DNA from 2 places in the Amedibacillus sp. YH-ame10 genome. Region 1 is predicted to be linked to the other one. Evidence: a T-box and tRNA genes for the amino acid it is inferred to sense, from the RefSeq annotation. Region 1 holds a T-box; the other holds one or more tRNA genes.

Region 1 (4,193 bases):
CACGTCCACCTACACCCACAACAATACGTTGTGCCTGTTTATCAATCACATAGGAATCACTTTCCTGTTTATCCTTCTTATTATGAATGGTAAGAGCCAATAAATCTTGCGCCCCTCCTCGCCCAATCGTCTTTAAATTAAAACGGACTATCATAAACTTAAATACAAAATAGTATAAGCAGAAATAGAAAAGCCCTACTGGTATTGCCAAATACCAACTCGTCTTATCATTCCCTTGTAAAACTCCAAACACAATAAAATCCAACAGTCCACCCGAGAACGTAAGTCCAATCGTGATATTCAATATTTGCGCCACCATATAAGCACTTCCCACAAAGATGACATGTATCACATACAAAATAGGCGCAGAGAATAAAAACATAAATTCTACAGGTTCCGTAATCCCCGTTAACACACTCGTCAAACATGCTGTCAAAAGGAAACTTCCCACAATTTTTTTATATTCTTTCTTACAACAGCGATACATTGCCAAACCAGCTCCTGGCAACCCAAAGATCATAAACAGAAACTCTCCCGTAAAATAACGAGTTGCATCTGCACTAAAATGTATGGTATTAGGATCCGCTAATTGTGCAAAGAAAATATTTTGTCCTCCATAAATCATCGTACCATTTACTTCCATTGATCCACCAACAACCGTTTGCCAGAAAGGCAAATAGAATACATGATGTAACCCAAATGGATTTAGTATACGCTTAATACAACCAAACACAAAAGTTCCAATATACCCTGACTGCGTTATAAAGTCCCCTGCTGAAAATATCATATTTTGAAAGAACGGCCAAATATAATACATCAAGAAACCCACAAACAAATATACAACTGCAGATATAATAGGTACAAAGCGCGTACCTTCAAAAAACGATAATACACTTGGTAGCTCGATGCGATAGAAACGATTATGTAAATACGCAACCCCTAAACCAACAAGAATGCCACCAAACACTCCCATTTCTAAAGATTGAATCCCACATACGAAATTGATTGTCCCATCCACTACATCACTTGCTACCTTACCATCAACGATTCTTCCATCCGCAACCAACATTCCATTGATGGTCGTATGCATTACTAAAAAGGCTACGATTGCGGAAAGTGTCGCAATCTCTCGCTCTTTTTTTGCCATACCCAAGGCAACTGAAGCCGCGAATATAATCGGTAGATTATTAAATATTGTACTACCTACTTTTGTTGTCACCTGTAACACATCATGCAAAAACATCCCCTGCCCTAAAATTCCTTCTAAATGCAGTGATGCAATGGTTGCTTCATTTGTCAAACAACTACCCAATCCCAAGAAAAGTCCAGCAATGGGCAATAAGGCAATAGGCAACATAAAGCTACGTCCAACACGTTGCATGATCCCAAATAAATTAGATTTCATAAGCTCTCCCATATCTCAATGATAATTATTACATTTGAACATTGTATCGTCAATCGTTTTGTTGCACAAAAAGAAAAGCAGTATGCTATACACACTACTTTATGCTTCTTCTCTTACTTTACCACAAATTGGATAATTTGCACAACTTGGATTACATGCTTTTTCCGCCATGATTCTAAGGCTCGGTGGAATAAAGGCTGTGATTTCATCATCGTCATACCCCACAACAAAACTTTTTTCATTGATCATAATTGGTCTTTTTAGAATACTAGGATTCTTCTGAATCAAATCAACCAATTCTTTTACGGATAAATCATCCAAATCTTTGTTTAATTCTTGAAATACTTTGGAACGTGTAGATATGATATCCTCCGTACCATTTTCGCTTCTCTGTAAGAGGTATTTAATCTCCTCTTCTTTTAATAGAGTCGTAAAAATATTTTTCTCAACGAACTTCATATCGTTGTCTTTGAGCCATTGTTTTGCTTTTCGACAGCTTGCACATCCTGGTGATGTATATAAGATAATCATCTATATCTGCCTCCTTTTGGTTTCACCCCTCTATTATATAGTATAGTGTTTTTTATGGAAAGCGAAATTTCAAGTTTTTTTGTTTTCCTCTTGCCAAGTATTCGTTGTGATAGTATGATAATACTGTTAATACATATGCAATGAAAAAGTAAGAGTAGAATGTTATGGATGCTAAATAGAGAACTGATGGTTGGTGAAAGTCAGTACACCTAATATTTGAAGTGGGACTTTCGAGCATACTCATCTGAGCGGAAACTCACCGTTATGAGAAGTGGCTTCATATGAAGCAAGTTGGGTGGTACCACGCTATATGCGTCCCTACAGGGTACTTTTTTTATTTTAGGAGGATATTTTATGAAACGAATGCTAAGTGGCATTAAGCCAACAGGAAGATTAACATTGGGAAATTATATTGGAGCCATCCGTAATTTTGTGGAGTACCAAGAAGATTATGAAATGTATGTATTCATTGCCAATATGCATGCTATTACCGTTCCTCAAGAACGTGCAGAACTAAAACAAAATACAAAGGATTTAATTGCTTTATATCTAGCTGCGGGTTTAGACCCAAACAAAGCGACCATCTTTTTACAAAGTGATTTACCACAACATGCAGAGTTGGGTTGGATTATGACGTGTAATTCCTATATCGGAGAAATGCAGAGAATGACGCAATACAAAGATAAAACCGCAAAAGGTGAAACTGGTATCACTGCTGGTTTGTTTACTTATCCAGCTTTAATGGCAGCCGATATTCTATTATATGATGCGGATTATGTACCCGTGGGACTTGACCAAAAACAACACGTAGAACTTACAAGAGATTTGGCAGAACGTTTCAATCATCGTTATGGAGATACCTTCGCGATTCCTGAACCATTGGTAGCTAAAGTAGGAGCGAAAATTTATTCCCTACAAAACCCAACAAAGAAGATGTCAAAATCAGAAGAGAACCCTAAAGGTACCATTGATTTATTAGATGAACCTGCAGTTGCTCGTAAAAAGATTATGTCTGCAGTTACAGATTCTTTAGGTGTTGTTACATATGATGTGGAACAACAACCTGGAATTTCCAATCTTCTTATGATCCTTTCTTCCTTAACTGGAGAAGAAATAGAATCCATCGTTCAACGTTATGAAGGAAAAGGCTATGGAGATTTCAAGAAAGAAGTTGGTGAAGCTGTATTTAACTTCCTTACTGATTTACAAAAGAAATACAAAGAAATCCTAAGTAGTGGTACGTTAGAAAAAGTAATTGCCGAGGGAAACGACAAAGCTCGAGCAATTGCGCAAAAGAAACTTATGAAAGTAAAAAAGAAAGTTGGATTTCAATTGTTCAACTAAAACACATAGAGGATGTCCTAAGACATCCTCTATTTTTTATTCAAGATTTAATTTATAATTCGCAAGAACCACAGATAGGACATGGAACACTACCATAGATATAATTGTAAGAATTGTTGTGGATATAAATATCAATTCTACATATTGCCAAACATCTGATAATAACGGATTCGATGTATTCATAACATCCATTAATTCTGGATTAATGAAAATATCAATCCCTAACATAATAAGACTCAATATGCTTTGAATAACATAGATAATGATAGCAGCTACAATTGAAAACAAGATCTTATTCATATTTTGCGTTTGCCCTATCATCAATGACGTAAATGCCATTTGAACATAGGAGATATAGCTAATCGCAAGTATAACAATAATCCAAATGAGTGCCTTTGTACTATCTACTCCATTTATCGCGAACACTTCACTTATTTGATCTAGGAAAGATTTAACCCCTCCTTGATAAAAGGCAAGGAATACACCAAGGATTACTACTGCTGTCGCAATCACCATGAACACAACAGATGTAAGCTCCTTAGATAAAATGATTTTATTTCTTGTGACTGGAAGAGTATGTGTTAAATACCCTTCATCCTTTAATACATTAAAGTAAAATTGTTTGACCGTCACGATAAATGTCCAAACAACAACCGCAATAAGTGCAAATACACACATCGTAACCATAAAAGAATAGACAACTGATACCACTGGAAATGCATCTACTACATACTTCATCCCACGAGTTGCTAATGCAAATCCTAACGCAATCAAATACATTGGCAACAAACTTTTTCCTTGAGACTTTATATCATACTTTAATAATTTCCCTAACATCTGAATTCCTCCCTAAAAATTTCATCAATAGATTTCCCACTCGCATTACGCAATTCATCCGCAGATGTATTCTTCA
Region 2 (4,193 bases), on a different contig from region 1:
CACCAGTTGGACCAGTTGCGCCATCAGCACCAGTGTTTCCAGTAGCGCCTGTTGGACCAGTTACTCCCGTATTACCTGTAATTCCAGTATTTCCAGTAGCACCCGTTGGACCAGTAGCCCCATCAGCACCAGTGTTTCCAGTAGCGCCTGTTGGACCAGTTGCGCCATTTGCTCCCGTATTGCCTGTGGCTCCTGTTGTTCCAGGGATTCCTGTTGCACCCGTTGCTCCTTTTACACCCGTAGCCCCTGTAGGACCAGCAGGTCCAGTATTTCCGGTAGGACCACTCGCTCCATTGGCACCTGCGGCACCCGTATTTCCAGTAGCTCCAGTTACACCTGTGGCACCTTTTGTGCCAGTCGCCCCTGTTGCACCCGTAGCTCCACGAAATCCTCTAGGTCCTCTTGGACCTTCACAACAGCAGATTGGTTCATCAATACATGGATCACAAGATGCAAAGAAAACATCATCTTCTATCATTTCATCACCTCATCATAGGATGTAAATACATTCCTTCCATAGGATATGCATTACAAAAAAGTAGAGATGGGCAATTGTCACGATAATAAGACAGCCAAAACAAAATTCGTGTTTGGCTGTCTTGAGATTAATACGTTTTAACGTTATGTTTACGTGAATGCATTGCAACAAACATACTCATGCCTAATGACATCAATACCCAAAATAACATGAAGGCATCTTTCCATGCAAAGGGTTGGCCAAACATTGTAAAATAGGGTAAAATTTTTTAAATAACACATCATGATAAATTATACAGATTTTACAAATGTAAAAATAAAACTGTTATAATGTAACACAAATAATGCTTAAGGGAGGAACAAAAATGATTGAACATTTTATAGGGAAATCCAAAGAATTCATCCACGCACGTTTAATTATTCTGATTTTCATTTTCTTTATAGGATGTGTTAGTGGTTGGATTTATGAAGAAATATTTTATTATGTTAGCGAGAATTGGATAGGGAATCGAGGTTTTATGTACGGCCCATATTTACCTGTTTATGGTGTCGGGGCTGTACTTATGGCTTTATTATTACATAAATATAAAAAATATCCTTGGATCGTATTTATTATGGGAATGTTGATAACAGGAATCGTAGAATATATTACAGGATGGGGTATGTGGCAAATATGGAAACATCGTTGGTGGGATTATACTGGACTATTTATGAACATTGATGGTTTTGTTTGTTTGCGCTCAGTATTCACATTTGCGCTTGGTGGGTTGGCTCTAATTTATGTTGTGGAACCTCTGGAAGAATATATTGTCTCTTGTATGAAACAGAAGACTGCATGGTTTATTTGCATAATAGGAATTTCTATTATGTTAATAGATTTTATAATCACAATATTTACTCGATATTGATGGTTCCGGTATAGTATCCTTCTACATTTGTAGCATAAGAAAACGTTGTCAATTTTTTGACAACGTTTTATGTGTTTCATGGCAGGGGTAGAGAGGATCGAACTCCCATCAGCGGTTTTGGAGACCGTTATATTACCATTATACTATACCCCTAGTTTTTACTGCCTTATTATAGTACCATAGAAAAAAAAGATTGGCAATAAAAAATCACGAAAATAAACGATTTCTAGCACTATGCAAATAAGACTTTTGAAATGCTCTTTCCAAGTAGTACACCTATGATACAAAAGACAACACTAACAACTGCATAACTGCCACCAGCAAAATAGCGATGTTTTTCAAAAAGCTGTACAGCTTCTAAAGAAAAGGTAGAAAAAGTAGTAAAGCCACCACAGACTCCAGTCTTTAAAAACAATAAGAGATTTTCATTGCTCGTATGTTCTTCACTAAATCCAACAATGCATCCAATCATAATAGCACCTAAGATATTGATGAACAATGTAAGGAATGGGAATTCGCTTTTTAGTGGTAACATGCTAATGCTATAACGCATCATAGCACCAATTGCTCCACCTAATCCAACAAATAACAAGCCTTTCATTTGCATCACCTCGTTTATAATATTACCATAGTTTCTTTACGTTTTATAAGAAAACCGTTATAATACAAAAGAAAGAGGTAATTATGAAACAATATACAACAATATTATTCGATGCAGATGGCACATTATTAGATTTTGATGCGGCAGAATTTCATGCATTGATACATACATTTGAAGCATATGGATATCCTTATAATGAGAGTATTCGTAATCACTATTTGCAAATTAATAAAGAACTATGGAACGCTTATGAAGAGGGGGAAATAAGTCGAGAAGAAGTGATTTATTCAAGATTTGGAAAACTCTTTCAAGAACTTGGAATACAGGATGATGGCATCCAATTTGAAGATGATTACCAAGATCGTTTAGCGCATGGCCATGAAATGATGGAATATGCTATGGAAGTGGTACAAGCACTATATCAAGATGTTAACTTGTATATCGCTAGCAATGGAGTAAGTGCTACACAGTATCAAAGATTGGATGAAAGTGGGTTACGACCTTATTTCAAAGATGTCTTTGTATCAGAAGAAATAGGATATCAAAAACCAGATGTAGCATATTTTGATTCGTGCTTTAGGCGTATTGGTGAAGTTGATAAACACAATGTGTTAATTATTGGTGATTCCTTATCAAGTGATATCCAAGGAGGTATCAACGCTGGTATTGATACGTGCTGGTATCATCCAAGGCAAGATGTAAAAGAAGCAACACTAAAAAGTACTTATGAGATTACCGATTTAAGGGAACTCTATAAAATATTAGGAAAGGAATGATGGATATGAGTGAACAAAAGAAAGTAGATACAAAAGCATTATTGGAAAGAAGTCGTCAAGCAAAAAGCAAACCACAATCGAAAATGTTAGAGAAGAAATTAGGTAGAAAGAAGAATATGGATAAATTTGGGAAAGTTAACTTCAGTGGGTAAATAAAAGGAAAAGAAAATTTAAAATGTACCCTGTAAAATGGACAGTATGAAAAAAAGCATACTTACTCTGTTTTCAGGGTACATTTTATTTAGGGATTTCCATTTCCATTGTTTTTCTCTTATATCCCTAGAGGAAAATAACAATCCACTAGTTTCATTTCACAACCACAACTACATACTAGAGGGGCAATGCCAGCATAGTTTTTTCATAAAAGAAATCAGAAGAGGATATATAAGTTCAGGAAAAGATGAAAGTGATAAGTTAGATTATGTAGGTTTACAAAAAAGATATGAGCAATGGAAATAAGGCTCTTACCAGGTTTATAAGAATTACATAAGGTGTAAAATTGGAAAATATTTGATATAATAAAAGAATAAATTCTGCGCAAATACCTAAGTGGATGAAGGGAATGAACACAATGCTACAGATCAAAGAAATTAAAAAAGAATATACAACTGGAAGTCTTGTGCAAACAGCACTTGCTGGGGTTAGTTTAAATTTAAGAGATAATGAGTTTGTTGCAATTTTGGGTCCTAGTGGATCTGGAAAAACAACACTTTTGAATATCATTGGTGGACTTGATCGTTATGATGAAGGAGATTTAATTATCAATGGAATAAGTACTAAAAAATATAAAGACCATGATTGGGATTCTTATCGTAATCATACAATAGGTTTTGTGTTTCAAAGCTATAATTTGATTCCGCATCAAAGTGTATTAGCAAATGTGGAACTTGCATTGACTATCTCTGGTATTTCAAAAAGCGAACGTAGAAAGCGTGCTAAGGAAGCTCTTGATCAAGTAGGGTTAGGAGAACAAGGACATAAAAAGCCAAACCAAATGTCAGGTGGACAAATGCAACGTGTTGCGATTGCGCGCGCATTGGTCAATGATCCTGATATTGTACTTGCGGATGAACCCACAGGGGCTTTGGACAGTGATACCAGTATACAAGTTATGAAGTTGTTGGAAGAAGTTGCGAAAGATCGCCTTGTAGTTATGGTCACGCATAATCCAGATTTAGCTGAAGAATATGCAACCCGAATCGTAAAGTTAAAGGATGGAACTATTCGTAGTGATACGAATCCTTATCAACTTAGCGAAGATGATGTAGACCAACCAAGACATGAAAATATGGGGAAATCCTCTATGTCTTTTCTTACGTCGCTTGTTTTAAGTTTTAATAATCTTCGTACAAAAAAAGCACGTACGATATTAACATCATTTGCTGGATCGATTGGAATCATTGGAATTGCATTGATTTTATCTCTTTCCAA

Evidence for each region. A T-box is a leader RNA that pairs with one kind of tRNA and senses whether it is charged. The one in region 1 lies ahead of trpS (tryptophan--tRNA ligase), so its partner is inferred to be a tRNA-Trp.
Region 2: it has a tRNA-Trp gene. The T-box ahead of trpS (tryptophan--tRNA ligase) is inferred to sense a tRNA for this amino acid. The anticodon was not compared.

What each region holds. Positions count from the first base shown of each region.
Region 1 is NZ_JBSPFA010000020.1:5,428-9,620, forward strand. It holds gene ACWG42_RS09645 (glucose PTS transporter subunit IIA) at 1-1,405, opposite strand, end outside; gene spx (transcriptional regulator Spx) at 1,505-1,936, opposite strand; T-box leader at 2,068-2,259, shown strand; gene trpS (tryptophan--tRNA ligase) at 2,291-3,280, shown strand; gene ACWG42_RS09660 (hypothetical protein) at 3,317-4,117, opposite strand; gene ACWG42_RS09665 (ABC transporter ATP-binding protein) at 4,111-4,193, opposite strand, start outside.
Region 2 is NZ_JBSPFA010000002.1:74,121-78,313, forward strand. It holds gene ACWG42_RS01435 (collagen-like protein) at 1-478, opposite strand, end outside; gene ACWG42_RS01440 (putative ABC transporter permease) at 843-1,385, shown strand; tRNA gene ACWG42_RS01445 (tRNA-Trp) at 1,465-1,538, opposite strand; gene crcB (fluoride efflux transporter CrcB) at 1,618-1,986, opposite strand; gene ACWG42_RS01455 (YjjG family noncanonical pyrimidine nucleotidase) at 2,070-2,762, shown strand; gene ACWG42_RS01460 (hypothetical protein) at 2,768-2,914, shown strand; gene ACWG42_RS01465 (ABC transporter ATP-binding protein/permease) at 3,334-4,193, shown strand, end outside.